4 regions of the Kitasatospora sp. NPDC001132 genome follow, and region 2 is predicted to be linked to each of the others. Evidence: riboswitches for the same ligand, from Rfam matches in the RefSeq annotation. Region 2 holds a riboswitch; each other region holds the start of a gene.
The links. A riboswitch is a leader RNA that binds a small molecule or an ion and turns the genes downstream of it on or off. The one in region 2 is predicted to bind cyclic di-AMP.
Positions count from the first base shown of each region.

Region 1: another riboswitch for cyclic di-AMP. It lies ahead of ACWDBE_RS11910 (M23 family metallopeptidase); the one in region 2 lies ahead of ACWDBE_RS04575 (NlpC/P60 family protein).
Region 3: another riboswitch for cyclic di-AMP. It lies ahead of ACWDBE_RS38335 (LysM peptidoglycan-binding domain-containing protein); the one in region 2 lies ahead of ACWDBE_RS04575 (NlpC/P60 family protein).
Region 4: another riboswitch for cyclic di-AMP. It lies ahead of ACWDBE_RS20740 (M23 family metallopeptidase); the one in region 2 lies ahead of ACWDBE_RS04575 (NlpC/P60 family protein).

Region 1 is NZ_JBSFKF010000007.1:61,424-65,631, reverse strand. It holds gene ACWDBE_RS11925 (TetR/AcrR family transcriptional regulator) at 231-797, opposite strand; gene ACWDBE_RS11920 (alpha/beta fold hydrolase) at 924-1,805, opposite strand; gene ACWDBE_RS11915 (YiaA/YiaB family inner membrane protein) at 1,881-2,171, opposite strand; cyclic di-AMP (ydaO/yuaA leader) riboswitch at 2,369-2,527, shown strand; gene ACWDBE_RS11910 (M23 family metallopeptidase) at 2,540-3,388, shown strand; gene ACWDBE_RS11905 (hypothetical protein) at 3,448-4,208, opposite strand, start outside.
Region 2 is NZ_JBSFKF010000003.1:36,277-40,484, reverse strand. It holds gene ACWDBE_RS04585 (NYN domain-containing protein) at 1-431, shown strand, start outside; gene ACWDBE_RS04580 (C40 family peptidase) at 633-1,670, shown strand; cyclic di-AMP (ydaO/yuaA leader) riboswitch at 2,009-2,162, shown strand; gene ACWDBE_RS04575 (NlpC/P60 family protein) at 2,173-3,288, shown strand; gene ACWDBE_RS04570 (NlpC/P60 family protein) at 3,515-4,208, shown strand, end outside.
Region 3 is NZ_JBSFKF010000063.1:9,565-13,772, forward strand. It holds gene ACWDBE_RS38330 (cytochrome P450 family protein) at 73-1,425, shown strand; cyclic di-AMP (ydaO/yuaA leader) riboswitch at 1,646-1,812, shown strand; gene ACWDBE_RS38335 (LysM peptidoglycan-binding domain-containing protein) at 1,818-2,738, shown strand; gene eno (phosphopyruvate hydratase) at 3,080-4,208, shown strand, end outside.
Region 4 is NZ_JBSFKF010000014.1:148,946-153,153, forward strand. It holds gene ACWDBE_RS20735 (APC family permease) at 1-676, opposite strand, end outside; gene ACWDBE_RS20740 (M23 family metallopeptidase) at 1,039-2,022, opposite strand; cyclic di-AMP (ydaO/yuaA leader) riboswitch at 2,025-2,162, opposite strand; gene ACWDBE_RS20745 (MFS transporter) at 2,516-4,057, shown strand; gene purB (adenylosuccinate lyase) at 4,099-4,208, opposite strand, start outside.

The DNA of each region.
Region 1 (4,208 bases), on a different contig from region 2:
AACGGATCTCGCCAAGTGACCGGATCTCGTCAATATCGAGTCAATTCGGCGGCAATCGGCACTCGTTCGACCCCGATCCCACCGCCTGACGAGGGCCCGGACCTGCCCGACCGGCACCGGCGGGCAGCGTCGGAATCGAGCCGGGTGGCCGGATCGCGTTCCACGATGTGTGGGGTCTGTGCTCACGCTGTTCGGAAGGGGCGCGGCCGGGCCGCTCCGGCGCCGGGCCGCTACGCGGGCCAGGCGCGCAGGCCGGTGGTGAGGGTGGCGACGAGGCGGTCGTGGGTGGTGGTGAGGTCCTCGGCGAGCTGGAAGGCACCGGCGGTGGTGAGCGAGGCGAAGCCGTGGGCGAGGGAGCGGACGGTGCGGGCGGCGTGGATCGCCTCGGAGCCGTCGAGGCCGTACTCCCGCAGGACGGCGACGATCACGCCGACGAGCCGGGCGGCCGCGCGGGCCAGGTCGTCGTCCGGCTGCGGGGCCTGGGGGAGGGCGGTGTAGCGGTGCGGGTACTCGGTGGCGTACGCGTGGTAGGCGCGCAGCACGGCGGCGACGGCGTCGTCCCCGCTGCGTCCGACGGCCGCCTCGGCCAGTCGGTCGGCCAGTTCCCCGGTGACCCGGACGGCGATCAGCCGCCGCAGTTCGGCGAGGCCGCCGCTGACGTGCTTGTACAGCGAGGGGGCGGCGACCCCGGCCCGGGCGGCGACGGAGGCCAGGGTGAGGGCCTCGGCGCCCTGCTCGTCGATGAGGGCGAGGGCGTGGTCGACGACCTGGTCGGGGGTCAGTCCTACGCGGGGCATGGGTTCGGGCTCTCCGTACGGGTCGAAGTCGGGTGACGTCGGGCGCTGCCGGGCGGGTGCCGGTGACGTCGGCGGGGCGGGCAGGGGCAGGCAGGGGCAGGGTCGGGCGGGGGCCGGCGGCGGCGCTCAGCCGAGTTCGGCGAGGAACGGCAGCAGGGCGTCCGCGGTGGCCGCCGGGTTGTCGGCCATCGGGTAGTGCCCGGACCCCTCGATCATCGCCTTCCGCGCGCCGAGCGCGGCGGCCTGCCGGTCGGCGACGAGTTCCGGCTTCGGGAAGTCGGGGTCCTTGTCGCCCATGACCACCAGCGCCGGGCACCGCACCGCGGCCGTCCAGCCGACCGGCGCCGAGTCGCCGTGGACGTACCCGCGGGTGGCGGTCTTCCGTCCCGGCGTGCGCAGCGCGGCGACCAGCCCGTCCACGTACGCGTCGAAGTCGGCGGGCTTGGCGCCGGGGAAGGCCATCCGGCGCAGGTAGAAGCCCCAGGAGGCCGGCCAGTGGACGAGGGCGGGGCCCATCAGGGCCATGACGCCGCGCATCAGGGCGCCCGGCCGCGGGCTCTCGACGAAGGCGTCGATCAGGACGATCCCGGCGACCCGCTCGGGCGCGTCCCCGGCGGCCTTCACGACCGTCGCCCCGGTGTACGAGTTGCCGGCGAGGACGGCGCGCTCGATGCCGAGGTGGTCGAGCAGGGCGAGGACGTCGTCGGCGATGGCGGCCGGGCTGTAGTCGTCCCAGCTGATCGAGGATTCGCCGAAGCCCCGCAGGTCCATGGTGACGACGCGGTGGCCGGCGGCGACCAGCAGCGGGCGCAGGTGCCGGTACGCGGCCCGGCTGTCGAGCATGCCCGGGAGCAGGACGACGGGGGTGCCGTCGCCCTGCCGGGTGTCGTCGAAGGCGATCCGGCCGCCGGGAACGCTCAGGTACTGGGTGCTCGGAGTGATGGTGCCGTTCACGGGGTCCTCCTCGGGCCGCGGGTGCTGGGCATCGGCGGTACTGCCGATAGCCATAAAGCTAAGGCTAATAGCCTTAGCCGTCAAGCGGTCGGCGGGCCGGGGGGAAGGGGCGCGGTCGGACGGGTGCGGTCAGACCCCTTCCACCTTGAACGGGTCGTGCTCGCTGAGCAGCTTCTCCAGCCGGGCCTGGTCCACCCGGGTGACCATCTCGTTGGACTCCTGCCGGTCCCGGACCACCTTCGCCAGCGTGAACGCGGAGGTGACGGTGTAGAGGAGGCCGATCCCGAGGAAGGCCCGGGTCCACCCGCCGACCGGCAGGTAGGCGATCCCGGCGGCGAGGGCGATGCCCGACAGGGCGAAGGAGAGGACGGCCTGGATGTGGTACGCGGCCGTGGTGCGGGTCTGCATCGGTGCGCTCATGGCGTCAGGATGCGGCCGCCCGGCCGGGCCGCACATGAGTAGGGGTACTCAGATGGGGCCGTGCGTGAGGGGTCGTTCGTTGACGTCCGTTCACCTGCGATCGGGCGGCCCGAAACGGATGGCTTGGAATCAGAGCCTCCTAGGATTAACGTTTGATAACGCAGCGCGGTTGTCAACGCCGTACCCAGACGGCACCGTGCGCGCCGTCGCCTAATCCCGCCGACCCGCCCCCGGGCAGGTCAGGGAGCCGGGGAACCACGTTCCTTGGGGTGAATCGGCGGGGCTCCGGCCCGGCCGTAGGAGACCTTCCTGCTCCGAACCCGTCAGCTAACCCGGTAGGCGCGAAGGAAGGAAAGGAGCGCGCCTCCGTGGCGTCGACGCACACCCCGGCACACCCGGCCGGCCCCGCAGCCGGTACCCAGCTCCTCGACCACCCCGGCCCGGACGGCCCCGAGGCCTTCGGCCCGGAGGCGTTCGCCGCGGAGGCCGACACCAACCGCCACCGGATGCCGCGTCAGACCCGCGGGGCCTCCCCGCTGCTCGGCGTCACCGCCGTCGCCGCCACGCTGGGCGCCACCGGCTTCGCCTCGGCGACCCCGGCCGCCGCCCCCGCCGTCGAGGTCCCGGACGAGACCCCGGTCGCCCTCTCCGCCGACCCCGGCCTCGCGCTCGCCGCCCGCATCCAGCACCAGGCCGACAGCCAGCGCACCGCCGCCGAGGAGACCGCCCGGCTGCAGGCCGCCCAGGAGGCGGAAGCCAAGGCCGCCGCCAAGGAGGCCGAGGCCAAGCGCGCCGCAGAGGAGGCCGAGCGGGCCAAGGCCGCCGCCCTCACCCTCCCGGTGAACGACTACCGGCTCTCCGCCCACTACGGCCAGAGCGCCCGCTACTGGGCCAACCTGCACACCGGCCTGGACTTCGCCGCCGACACCGGCACCCCCGTCCACGCGCTCGGCCAGGGCACCATCACCTCGGCCGGCTGGGCCGGCTCGTACGGCTACCGGATCGTCGAGACCCTGCCCGACGGCACCGAGATCTGGTACTGCCACCTCTCCTCGATCACCAAGGGCTCCGGCAACGTCGCCACCGGCCAGCAGATCGGCAAGGTCGGCGCGACCGGCAACGTCACCGGCCCCCACCTGCACATGGAGGTCCGCCCCGGCGGCGGCGCCCCGGTCGACCCGGAGCCCTGGCTCCAGCAGCGCGGCCTCAACCCCTGACGCACGCCCACCGACGCACCCGCGGGAGGCCCCTGGACCGGGGCCTCCCGCGCCGCGTCTCACTCCTCGACGGGCAGCTGCGCCAGGTACGCGTCGATCTCCTCCGGGCCCGGCTCCGGCGCCAGCTCCGGGAACTCCGTCACCAGCAGCCGCGGCAGCCCCGGCACCGTCCAGGCGCCGAACAGGTCGAGCGCCGCGTCCACCGCCGCCTCCTCGAACCTCCCGAAGTCCCCGGCCAACTCGTCCGGCATCGGCCGGCCCAGCGCGGTCAGCCGCGCCAGGTTGCGGTAGCTGCGCCGCATCAGGCCCTGCTCCAGCAGCCGACGCGCGCCGTCCGTGGCCATGCCCACCGAGAGCACCCGGCCCGGGCCCCAGCCCCGCTCGTCCGGCTCGTCCAGCCAGCCGGCCGACGCCAGCGCCTCGAACGCCGCCAGCCGCTCCTCCTCGGCGAACTCCCCGAAGCCGGCCAGCCACTCCCGCACCGCCTCCGGGTCCGTGACGTCCGCCCCGTGCGCGTGCAGCAGCAGCGCGTACAGCCGGGGCCAGGTCACCAGGTCGGCGCGGCGCAGCAGCCCGGCCGCGACCTCCCCCTGCCACTCGGCCTCCTCGTGCAGCCGCTCCTGGCGCTTGGCGTTCAGCCGGCGGGCCGCCCGCTGGTGGTCGACCAGCAGCCGGACGGCGTCGCCGTAGGCGAGCGGGTCCTCCTCGGGCGCGGGTTGGACGTACAGGTGGAGCCGCTCGTGGAGCAGGTGCTCCACCGCGTCGGAGGTCAGTTCGGGCCAGCCGTCGTGCATCCTGCCCTCGCCCAGCTCCAGCAGCG
Region 2 (4,208 bases):
GCGGGCTGGCCGAGGACGATCCGGCGCTGCTGGACCAGCTGCTGGCGATCCCCCAGGTCCACCTGGTGGTGGACGGCTACAACGTGACCAAGGCCGGCTATCCGGCACTGCCGCTGGAGCAACAGCGGATCCGGCTGCTGGGCGGGCTGGCGATGCTGGCTCAGCGCACCCAGGCGGAGGTCACCTGCGTGTTCGACGGGCAGGACCTGGACGTCCCGGTGATCATGGCGCCACCGCGCGGGGTCCGGGTGCGGTTCAGCCGGACCGGGGAAACGGCCGACGAGCTGATCCGCCGTCTGGTGCGGGCCGAGCCGCAGGGTCGTCCGGTGGTGGTGGTGTCCACCGACCGGGAGGTCGCGGAGGGCGTGCGGAAGGCGGGCGCGCGCCCCGTGGCGTCGGTGCTGCTGTTGAACCGGCTGGCCCGGCCCTGACCTCGGCCGATTCCGTGTGATTCCTGGTCAGGGGCGGTTCCGGGGCCTTGTGAGGGGGCTGTGGAGTCAGTGTGGGGTGGCCGAGTTCATGCCATCGGGGGAGTGGCAAAACGGATAGATCTTCACTAGGGTCTGGCGTCAAACCTATTTTCGGGAATCTCATCCCATCAGGTGAGTCCGCTGGAAGAAGGAGCCGGTCCCTTGGCCTCCCACCGCCGTCCCAAGCAGCCGAGCCGCGCGCGGATCTCCGTGCTCACCGCTGCCGCTGCGACCGCGGTCGCCCTCTCCGCCCAGGTGGCCGCGCACGCCGCGCCGCAGCCGAACAAGGCGGACGTCAAGGCGCAGATCGACCAGCTCCAGGAGGAGCAGGAGCAGGCGGCGGAGAAGTACAACGGCGCCAAGGAGCGGGCCGACCAGCTGCGCAAGCAGGCCGACCAGCTGCAGGACCAGGTGGCCCGCAGCCAGGAGCAGATGACCCAGCTCCAGGGTGGCCTGGCCGAGGTGGCGGGGGATCAGTACCGCTCCGGCGGCATCGACCCGTCCGTCCAGCTGATGCTCTCCTCCGACCCGTCCGGCTACCTGGAGAAGGCCTCGACCGTCCAGCAGGCCAGCACCAGCCAGGCCGAGGCGCTCAAGGGGCTGCTGGAACAGCAGCGCCGGCTGGACCAGGAGAAGGCCGAGGCGGCCGCCGTGCTCGCCTCGCTGGACACCACCACCAAGGACCTCAATCAGGCCAAGGCGGACGTCAACACCAAGCTGAAGGCCGCCCAGGACCTGCTGAACTCGCTCAGCGCCGCCGACCGCGCCGCGCTGAAGGCCCAGCAGGCGCAGGACGACCGCGCCTCGCGCGGCAGCGAGCGGGTCGACCTCGGCAGCCTGCCGCCGGCCAGCGGCTACGCGGCCGTGGCGATGGCCAAGGCGATGAGCAAGCAGGGCTCGCCGTACGTGTGGGGCGCCACCGGCTCGACCACCTTCGACTGCTCGGGCCTGATGGTCTGGTCGTACGGGCAGGCGGGCGTCTCGCTGCCGCGCACCTCGCAGGAGCAGGGCCACTACGGCACCCGGGTGCCCTCGCTGGACCAGGCCCAGCCCGGCGACCTGGTGATCTACGGCTCCGACATGCACCACGTCGGGATGTACATCGGCAACGGCATGGTGGTCCACGCGCCGCACACCGGTGACGTGGTGAAGGTGATGAAGGCCGACGCGATGCCGATCAACACCATCCGCCGGGTCTGACGGTCCGACACGCCCGCCGGGCTCCCTCGGGGGCCTGTGAAAAGCGCCACCCTCCCTTGGGGGTGGCGTTCGGCTTTCCCGCCCTTTCGCGACCACATGCTGAGAACCGATCAGCCTTGTGTGTGCCAGTGGTCACCATCGGTCATTTTCACAAAAGAACTTGGGTAATCTTCTGCCTTTTTTCTGACAAGGATTTGAACGGATCACGGTTCAGTTACTAGGGTCATGCTCCGAACCACCGCACTGTCGATCGCCCAGCCAGGGTGGCGGCGGTGGTTACCGCCGAGTTCGCGAGGCAGCGGGGCAGGTCGAAGCGACTGCCCGACAGGGGAGCCCAGTGTTCGGGGGCGCTGCGGAGCGGAGCCGGGGAACCATGTTCCTCCGGGGTGAATCGGCGCCAGGTCGGCCGGTGGAACGGCCGTGAGGCGTCGTAGGGCATGCTTCCGGCCCGAACCCGTCAGCTCACCCGGTAGGCGGACGTAGGAAGAAGGAGTCCGCCTTCGTGGCGTCCCATCGTCGTCCCAAGCCCGCCGGTCGCGCCCGCGTCTCGATCCTGACGGGTGTCGCCGCGGCGGCCGTCGTCCTCTCCGCGCAGGGTGCCCACGCGGACCCGCAGCCGACCAAGGAACAGGTCAAGGGGCAGGTCGACCAGCTCAACGAGCAGGCCGAGGTCGCGACCGAGAACTACAACGCCGCCCAGGCCAAGCAGCAGGAGCTGGAGAAGCAGGTCTCCGGCCTGCAGGACCAGGTGGCCCGTCAGCAGGCCCAGGTCACCGAGCTCCAGGGCGGCCTCGCCGAGATCGCCGGCGAGCAGTACCGCAACGGGGGCATATCCCCGACCGTCCAGCTGATGTTCTCCTCCAGCCCGGACAACTTCCTCAGCCAGGCCGGCACGCTGAACCAGGCCGGCAGCACCCAGAAGGGGCAGCTGAAGGAGCTCCAGGAGCAGCAGCGCAAGCTCGACCAGGACCGCAACGAGGCCCAGGGCAAGCTCGCCGAGCTGGAGTCGACCACCCAGCAGCTGAAGGCCTCCAAGGACGAGGTCCAGGGCAAGCTGAAGGCGGCCCAGGACCTGCTCAACACCCTGACCGAGCAGGACCGCCAGGCGCTGCGCCAGGCCGAGGAGAAGGCCGCGGCCGACGCCAAGGCCAAGGCCGACGCCGCCCAGGCGCAGCAGCAGCAGGCCGACCGCGCCTCGCGCGACAACAGCCGCGGCAACCTGGCGACCGGCTCGACCGCCGCTCCGGTGAAGGTGGCCGCGGGCAGCTCGCGCGGTGCCGCCGCCCTCTCGTACGCCGCGTCCAAGGTCGGCAGCCCGTACGTCTGGGGCGCCACCGGCCCGGGCTCCTTCGACTGCTCCGGCCTGATGGTCTGGGCGTTCAACCAGGCCGGGGTGTCGCTGCCGCGCACCTCGCAGGCGCAGGCCGGGGCCGGCACCCGGATCGGCTCGGACATCTCCCAGGCCCAGCCCGGCGACCTGCTGATCTTCTACAGCGACGCCCACCACGTCGGCATCTACGCCGGCAACGGCCAGGTGCTGCACGCTCCCAAGCCGGGTGCGTCGGTGCGCTACGAGGCGGTCGGCAACATGCCGCTGACCTCCATCGTGCGGGTCTGATCCCCGCTCGGACGCCTCCGGGCCCGGTCTTCCCCAGGGAAGGCCGGGCCTGCGGCTTTTCCGGCGGGTCGAGCTGATGTCCGATTAGGGGTCGAATATTCGGGTTGGGAAGGGTTTGGACTCGCTTGCCCGGACTCGCTAACGTCTGCCACCGGACTCCCGCTCGACGGCCGCCCGTCCCGGTGCGGCGGCGGGGCCGCGCCGCAGGATTGGAGCCGCTGCCGCCATGCCCGTGCACCGCCGTTCCCAACTGCTCACCCGGGCGCTGGTGCTGACCGCGGCCGCCGCCACCGCGCTGGGCGTGGCCGCCGGAGGCCGCGCCCAGGCCGCGCCGGACAGCCCGGACCCGGGCGATCGTCAGGACGTCAGGACGCAGGTCGAGCAGCTGTACGACGAGGCCGAGCAGGCCTCCGAGAAGGCGAACGCGGCGCAGGAGGCCCAGCGGCGGCTCCAGGGCGAGACCACGATCCTCCAGGGCGAGATCGCCATCGCCCAGGACCAGCTCAACGAACTGCGCGGCGACCTGGCGACAGTGGCCGGGGCCGAGTACCGCGGTGGCGGAATGGCCCAGACCGCCCAGCTGTTCCTCTCGTCCGACCCGGAGGGCTACCTGGTCCGCGCCCGCACCCTGGGGCAGGCCGCCGCGCGCCAGCAGGAGACCCTGCACGAGCTGGTCACCCGGCAGCGCCGGCTCGACCAGCGCCGCACCGAGGCGGCCGGCAAGCTCGCCGAGCTGGACCAGACCCGCCGCACGCTCGCCGACACCAAGCAGCAGATCCAGCAGCGGCTCGCCGGGGCGCAGAAGCTGCTGAACGGCCTGGGCGCCGCCGAGCGGGCCCGGATGACGGCCCAGGACGCCCGGGACGCCGAGCAGCGCGCCACCCGGGGCACCGACCGGCTGGACCTCGGCACCGCCCCGC
Region 3 (4,208 bases), on a different contig from region 2:
CGCGGAGCGCCGCCCGACGGGCGCGCCCCGCCGGAGGGCGGGTGCGCCGGTCGCACCGGATACGGTCGGTCCATGCCAGCTCAGCCCGACCCCGCCCGGCCCGCCGCCGCGTCCTCCGATGCCCCCGCCCCGCAGCTGTTCACCTGGGAGTTCGCCTCCGACCCGTACCCCGCCTACGCCTGGCTGCGCGAGCACGCCCCGGTGCACCGCACCACCCTGCCGAGCGGGGTGGAGGCCTGGCTGGTGACCAGGTACGCCGACGCCCGGCAGGCGCTCGCGGACAGCCGGCTGTCGAAGAACCCGGCGCACCACAGCGAGCAGGCGCACCGCACCGGCCGGGTGGGCATCCCGGGGGAGCGGCAGGCGGACCTGATGACCCACCTGCTGAACATCGACCCGCCGGACCACACCCGGCTGCGCCGCCTGGTGTCGAAGGCGTTCACGCCGCGCCGGGTGGCCGAGTTCGAGCCGAGGGTGCAGCAGCTCACCGACCGGCTGATCGACGGCTTCGCGCAGCGCGGCTCGGCGGACCTGATCCACGAGTTCGCCTTCCCGCTCCCCATCTACGCGATCTGCGACATGCTCGGGGTGCCGGCCGAGGACCAGGACGACTTCCGCGACTGGGCCGGGATGATGCTGCGACACACGAAGCCGGGGCAAGGCGGCGGCCAACGCGGTGGCGTGGGGCGGGCGGTGAAGCGGATGCGGGCGTACCTGCTGGAGCTGATCCACCGCAAGCGCGCCGACCTCGGGGACGACCTGATCTCCGGTCTGATCCGGGCCAGTGACCACGGTGAGCACCTGACGGAGAACGAGGCCGCGGCGATGGCCTTCATCCTCCTCTTCGCGGGTTTCGAGACGACCGTGAACCTGATCGGCAACGGCACGTACGCGCTGCTGCGCAACCCGGAGCAGCGCCGGCTGCTGCAGGAGTCGGTGGCGCGCGGGGAGAGCGCGCTGCTGGAGACCGGGATCGAGGAACTCCTGCGCTACGACGGGCCGGTGGAGCTGGCTACCTGGCGGTTCGCGACCCGTCCGCTGACCATCGGCGGGGTGGACATCCCGGTCGGCGACCCGGTGCTCGTGGTGCTGGCCGCGGCGGACCGCGACCCGGCCCGGTTCGCCGCCGAGAACACCCTGGACCTGGCCCGTACGGACAATCCCCACCTGGGCTTCGGGCACGGCATCCACTACTGCATCGGCGCTCCGCTCGCCCGGTTGGAGGGGCGTGCGGCGCTGGCCTCGCTGCTTTCCCGGCTGCCCGATCTGCGGCTCGCGGAAAGCCCGGACGCCCTGCGCTGGCGCGGTGGCCTGATCATGCGTGGGCTGCGCGAACTACCGGTGGAATTCAGCCCGGAGGGCCGCTCTCCGCACACCCCTCCGCAGCCCCCTTCGCAGGCCTCTCGAACGCCTCCGACCTGCTGAGATCACGCTGACGGGAGGTCGCCGATCGCCCGCCGTCGGAGGTGTGAACACCCATCAATCCGGACATAACACCGCTGTTGGTAGGCGATCGAACACGGGCCGTAATTGTCGTGTGATATCGACGATATGAGCTTGTGATTGTCCTGATGATCTGTCTACTCTCCCTGGAGTTCGCAGCTGCGGACCTCGTGCGCGGAACGCCGAATCCTGCCCGCCGCGCCCGGGAAACCGACCAGACCCTGGGCAGGGGCGGGGGAACCAGGTTGGTTGCCGTCTCCCACGGCTTGGGGTGAAGCCGCCCGAGCGGAATCGTTTCCGCGTACGGCGGCCGGGCCACCTCCCGGTCCGAACCCGACAGCTCACCTCGCAGGCGTGCGGAGAGGGACCTCTTCATGCTGTTCGTTGGAACTGGCCGTCACCGTCGTCGCACCCAGGCCGAGAAGGCCATCGCCGTCGCCGGTGTGGCCGGCGTCGGACTCGCGATGCCGCTCCTCACCGCCACCGGTGCCTCCGCCGCCCCCGCCTCCACCTGGGACGCCGTCGCCCAGTGCGAGAGCGGCGGCAACTGGAGCATCAACACCGGCAACGGCTTCTACGGCGGCCTCCAGTTCACCTCCAGCACCTGGAAGGCGTACGGCGGCACCGCCTACGCGTCGCAGGCCAACCAGGCCAGCAAGGCCCAGCAGATCTCGGTCGCCGAGAAGGTGCTGGCCTCGCAGGGGCCGGGCGCCTGGCCGGTCTGCTCCCAGAAGGCGGGTCTGACCAAGGGCGGCGCCGCGGCCGTGGTCGACACCTCCTCGGACGCCAAGCCGCAGTCCGCCCCCAAGCAGCAGACCCCGAAGCCCGCCGCCAAGCCGGCCGAGAAGCCGGCCGCGCAGCAGCCCGCCGCCCAGAAGCCGGTCCAGAAGCCCGCCGCCCAGAAGCCCGCCGCGCAGCCGGTCCAGCAGGCCGCCCCGCAGCAGCAGGCGCAGCCGCAGACCCCGGGCTTCTCCGGCAAGGCCGGCTGGGACGCCGACGCCAAGGTGTTCTGGTACCAGAACAACGGCGCCTGGTACTGGACCAGCCACCAGAGCGTCTACCAGCAGTACGCCGGCCAGGCCGCCGCCCAGCCGCAGTACGCTCCGCTCGCCGCCCAGCAGGCCCCGCAGGCCGCCGGCCACGACTACACCGTCCGCGCCGGGGACACCCTGTCGACCATCGCCGCCGCCCAGGGCGTTTCCGGCGGCTGGCACGCGCTGTACGAGCAGAACCACGCCACCGTCGGCGGCGACCCGAACCTGATCATGCCCGGCCAGGTGCTGCACCTCGGCTGAGCCGTCGCACCGGCCGTCACCCGACGCCGTCGTGACCCGACGCCGTCGTCACCCCGGCCGTCACCCCCGTCGTGGCCCGACGCCGGTGCCGCTCCGCCCGCCGTCCGAAGGGGACCGGTTCCTACCGGTCCCCTTCGTCCGCATTCGCCCGCTCCGGTGGGACAAGCTGGGACAAGCAGGTGAACTACCGGTGGGTAGTGGAGCCACACGCTGAGACGGGACCGAGGTGGACGTGGCCCCGGGAGCCCGGGCGGTTAGGCTCTGGTCGTAACGACTCCGCAATCGTCCTGCTGACAGCACCCACCGTCAGACCGGACCCTGCTTCCGCAAGGAGATGCCTCGTGCCGTCCATCGATGTCGTCGTAGCCCGTGAGATCCTCGACTCGCGCGGCAACCCCACGGTCGAGGTCGAGGTCGGCCTCGACGACGGCAGCACGGGTCGTGCCGCTGTCCCGTCGGGTGCCTCCACCGGCGCCTTCGAGGCGCTGGAGCTGCGCGACGGCGACAAGAACCGCTACTTCGGCAAGGGCGTCGAGAAGGCCGTCCTGGCCGTCATCGAGCAGATCGGCCCGGAGCTGGTCGGCTACGACGCCACCGAGCAGCGCCTGATCGACCAGGCCATGCTGGACCTGGACGCCACCCCGGACAAGTCCTCGCTCGGCGCCAACGCCATCCTGGGCGTCTCGCTGGCCGTCGCGCACGCCGCCTCCGAGGCCAGCGACCTGCCGCTGTTCCGCTACCTGGGCGGCCCGAACGCGCACGTCCTGCCGGTCCCGATGATGAACATCCTCAACGGTGGGTCGCACGCCGACTCCAACGTCGACATCCAGGAGTTCATGATCGCCCCGATCGGCGCGGAGTCCTTCTCCGAGGCCGTCCGCTGGGGCGTCGAGGTCTACCACACGCTCAAGGGCGTGCTGAAGGAGCGCGGCCTGTCCACCGGTCTGGGCGACGAGGGCGGCTTCGCCCCGAACCTGGACTCCAACCGCGAGGCCCTGGACCTCATCGTCGAGGCCATCCAGAAGGCCGGCTACGTGCCCGGCCGTGACGTCGCACTGGCCCTGGACGTCGCCTCCTCCGAGTTCTACGAGGACGGCGCCTACCACTTCGAGGGCAAGGAGCTCACCGCCGCCGAGCTCATCGAGTACTACGCCGAGCTGGTCGCCGCCTACCCGCTGGTCTCCATCGAGGACCCGCTGGACGAGTCGGACTGGGACGGCTGGAAGGCCATGACCGAGAAGCTGGGCGACAAGGTCCAGCTGGTCGGCGACGACCTGTTCGTCACCAACCCGGCCCGCCTGGCCCGCGGCATCGAGACCGGCACCGCCAACGCGCTGCTGGTGAAGGTGAACCAGATCGGCTCGCTGACCGAGACCCTGGACGCCGTCGAACTGGCCCAGCGCAACGGCTACCGCTGCATGATGTCGCACCGCTCCGGCGAGACCGAGGACGTCACCATCGCCGACCTGG
Region 4 (4,208 bases), on a different contig from region 2:
CCGCCGCGGCCGCCGAACTCCCCACCCCCCTCAGCGCGTTCAGCGGGTTCACGGCCGCGAGCACGATCCCGTCCGGGCCGCCGCCGGAGAACAGCACGGCGAACGAGACCGCACTCAGCACCCCGATCTCCAGCACCAGCGCGACGCCGAGCACCTTGGCCGTCAGGTGCAGGTCGAACCAGGCCATCACCCCGATCACCGCCGCCCCGGACAGCGCGTACCAGCCCCAGCCCAGCTCCACCCCCAGCTGCGAACGGACCAGTCCCCGCAGCGAGTACGCGAAGAAGCCGAGGGCCGAGGCCTCGGTGACGACGTACGCGAGCACCGCCAGCAGTCCCGAGGCCATCCCGACCACCCGGCCCAGCCCGTGCGAGACGTAGCCGTAGAACGCGCCGGCCGCGGTGATGTGCCGGGCCATCGCGACGTAGCCGACCGAGAACACCGTCAGCACCACGGTCGCCACGACGTACGCGGCGGGCGCGCCGACGCCGTTGCCCTGCCCGACGATGATCGGCAGGTTGCCCGTCATCGCGGTGATCGGGGCGGCGGTGGCGAGCGCCATGAACACCACGCCGACCAGGCCGACCGAATCGGCCTTCAGCCGGTCGACCCCGTCCTCCCCGGGCCGCTCCCGGCCGGCCGTCCTCCCCGCCACGCCCCCACTGCGGACCGCCATCCGCCCTCCTCGCCTCCGGACCCGCCCGCCCGGCCGGACCGACCGGGCGCTGACCGTTCGCCAGCATGACGTGCCACGGCCACCCGGCGACGCCACCGAACCCCTCCGTCACACCGGAGTTGACGCCGCGTTCGACCCGTCCGAACGAAACCCGGGAACAGCCGGGCGGCACGGAAACGGCAGTGGCCGGCCCGGCCGCACGAGGAGTCCTCGTACGGCCGGGCCGGCCTGGGCGTGTCCCGCGCCCATGTCCGCCGTGCGGCGATCACCCGGTCGAGCGGTCACCCGACATGACCATCCCGGAGGATCGTTTCGCCCCGCAGCGACGGTGGTTCCGGAAACCCTCGGAGCTCAGCCGTGGGTCAGAGCGCGACGCCGTGCGCGCGCAGGTAGGCGACCGGGTTGATGTCCGAGCCGTACTCCGAGCCGTTGCGGACCTCGAAGTGCAGGTGCGGGCCGGTCACGTTGCCAGTGGCACCGGACAGGCCGATCTGCTGGCCGACGGTGACGGCCTGACCGATCCTCACGCCGATCGAGGAGAGGTGCGCGTACTCGGCGTAGTGGCCGTCGGCGAGCTTGATCTCGACCTCGTTGCCGTAGGCGCCGCCGTTGCCGGCCTTGACCACGACACCGTTGGCGATGGCGCGCAGCGGGGTGCCGGTGGAGGCGACGAAGTCCTGGCCGGTGTGGTGGCCGGAGGCCCACATCGAGCCGGCCACACCGTAGGCGGTGCCGAGCCTCGGGTTGGCCAGCGGGGCGACGAAGCCGGAGGTGGCGGCGGCGACCGGAGTGGCGGTCACGGCCTGGGCCGGGGTGGCGACCTGCAGCTGGGTCTGCAGCTGCGTGGCCGGCTTGGCGGCCTCGGTCCGCACCTGGACCCGGTCCTGCGCCTTGGCGGCCTGGGTCGCGGGAGCGGCCGACTCGGCCGGGGCGGCGGCCTTCGCCGGAGCGGAGTCGGCCGACGGCGCGACGGCGTGGCCCGGCAGCGCGAGCCGCTGGCCCGCGAAGATCAGGTTCGGGTCGGCACCGACGACCGAGCGGTTCTGCTCGTACAGGGCGTGCCAGCCGCCCTCGACGTTCTTGACCTCGGCAATCTTGGACAGGGTGTCACCGCTGACGACGCGGTAGCTCTCCTGCACTGCCTGGGCGGCCGGAGCATCGGCCGGAGCAGCCGACTCGGCGCGGGCGGAGGCGGCGGCCTGCGCGACCGGGGCGGCCGGAGCGGTGTGGGCCTGGGCGCTCATCGCGGTGACGAGCGGGAGGGCGAAGGAGACGCCGGTGACGGCGGTGGCGATGCCGATGCGGGCGGCGCGGGGCAGGGCGATACGACGAGCCTGAGCAGGCATGGAAGTTTCCTCTCCGACGCCTGCGAGGTGAGCTGTCGGGTTCGGGCTGGAGTTGCCCGGCCGCATGCGCGGCTTCACCCCTAGCCGGTCCTGGACGCCCGCGCCCTGAGGCGCGAACTCCGGTCCGGCGACTTACCTGTGGGTCCCCCGCTCCTGCCGTACAGAGTTCGTTTCGAACCACCGGGCAGCGGCAGGACTCGGCGTTCCACCCGGCGGATCCGTCCGGACTGGCCGGGCGGTCGCTGAACTAAAACCCATCCGTTCGGGTGAAGCAATGTCGATCTTTGAAAGCGCAACCATTCCCCCTTCCCCGGTGACCCTCCGCAGGCCGGAGCACACGTTCCGCACACAATCCATTCACCCCCCGCCACTGATCCACGACCCTGCGCCGAGATCCGCGACGCTGCGCAGCCGCCCACTCACACCCCGCCCACCGTCAACACACCCACCGGTGACCCTTGTCACGTGCGCCCCGGCAGCGCAGGATTCGCCCGTGGCCACCTCAGAGGCCGGCACCCTGCGCCTGAGCACCGCGCAGGGCCGCTGGGTACTACTGGCGACGGTGCTCGGCTCCAGCATGGCGATGCTCGACGGCACCGTGGTGAACGTCGCCCTGCCCCGGATCGGCGCCGACCTCGGCGCCTCCCTCGCGTCCCTGCAATGGACCCTGAACGCCTATCTGCTCACCCTGGCGGGCCTGATCCTGCTCGGCGGCGCGCTGGGCGACCGGTACGGACGGCGCAAGGTCTTCCTGATCGGCGTGGTCTGGTTCGCCATCGCCTCCGCCGCCTGCGCCGCCGCACCGAACATCCACGTGCTGATCGCCGCCCGCGCCGTCCAGGGCATCGGCGGGGCACTGCTCACCCCCGGCTCGCTCGCCATGCTCCAGGCCGTCTTCCACCCTGACGACCGCTCGGCGGCGGTCGGCCTCTGGTCCGGCCTGGGCGGGGTGTCGGCGGCGGTCGGCCCGTTCCTAGGCGGCTGGCTGGTGGACGGCCCCGGCTGGCGCTGGATCTTCCTGCTGAACCTGCCGCTCGCCGCCGCCGTGATCGCCGTCGCCACCCGGTCGGTGCCGGAGAGCCGGGACAAGGACGCCTCCGGCCGCTTCGACGTGCTCGGCGCCGTGCTCGCTGCCCTCGCCCTCGGCGCGATCACCTACGCGCTGACCGCGGCCGGCGAGGGCCTGTCCCCCGCCGTCTGGGTCAGCGGAGTGATCGGGGTGGTGCTCGGCGTCGCCTTCGTGGCCGTCGAGCGCCGCGCGCCCGAACCGATGCTGCCGCTCGGCCTCTTCTCCTCCCGGCTGTTCACCGCGGTGAACCTGGTCACCCTGTGCGTGTACGCGGCGTTCAGCGGCGTCTTCTTCCTGCTGGTGGTGCAGCTCCAGATCGTGTCCGGGTTCTCGCCGCTGGTCTCGGGCTTCGCCCTGGTGCCGATCACCGTGCTGATGCTGCTGCTGTCCGCCCGTGCCGGACGCCTCGGCAAGCGGATCGGCCCGCGCATCCCGCTCACCGTCGGCCCGATGCTGTGCGCCGCCGGGGTGCTGTTGATGCTGCGCATCGGCCCGGACTCCTCGTACTGGGTGGACGTGCTGCCCGCCGTCACGGTGATGGGCTGCGGCATGACGCTGCTGGTCGCACCGCTGACGGCGACCGTGCTGGCCGCCGTCGAGGTCCGCCACGCGGGCATCGCCAGCGGGGTCAACAACGCCGCCGCCCGCGCGGCCGGCCTGCTCGCGGTGGCCGCCCTGCCGGCGCTGGCCGGGCTGAGCGGCGACGCCTACCGGGTACCCTCCTCGGTCGACGCCGCCTTCCACACCGCCATGCTGATCTGCGCGGGCCTGCTGGTCGCCGGCGGGCTGATCGCCTCCGCGACCGTACGGGGCAACGTGCTCGCCCCCGAGGAGCAGCCGGTGGCCGAGCCGAACTGCGACTGGCCGTGCGGGCCCACCGCCCCGCCGCTCGACCCGGGCCACGTCCCCGTGACGCGCGAGGGCCCCGCCACCGGTCCGGCGGCGGGGCCCTCACCCAAGGGCTGACGCTACGTCAGAAGGCGCTTCCCGTCAGGGAATGCCGCCCGTCAGAGAATGTCGCCGGGCGCGTACTCGGCGGCCTCCGGGTAGGCGGCCGCGACGGCCTCCACCTGGCGGACGACCTCGGCGACCTGGGCGCCGGCCGCGCCGGTGAAGG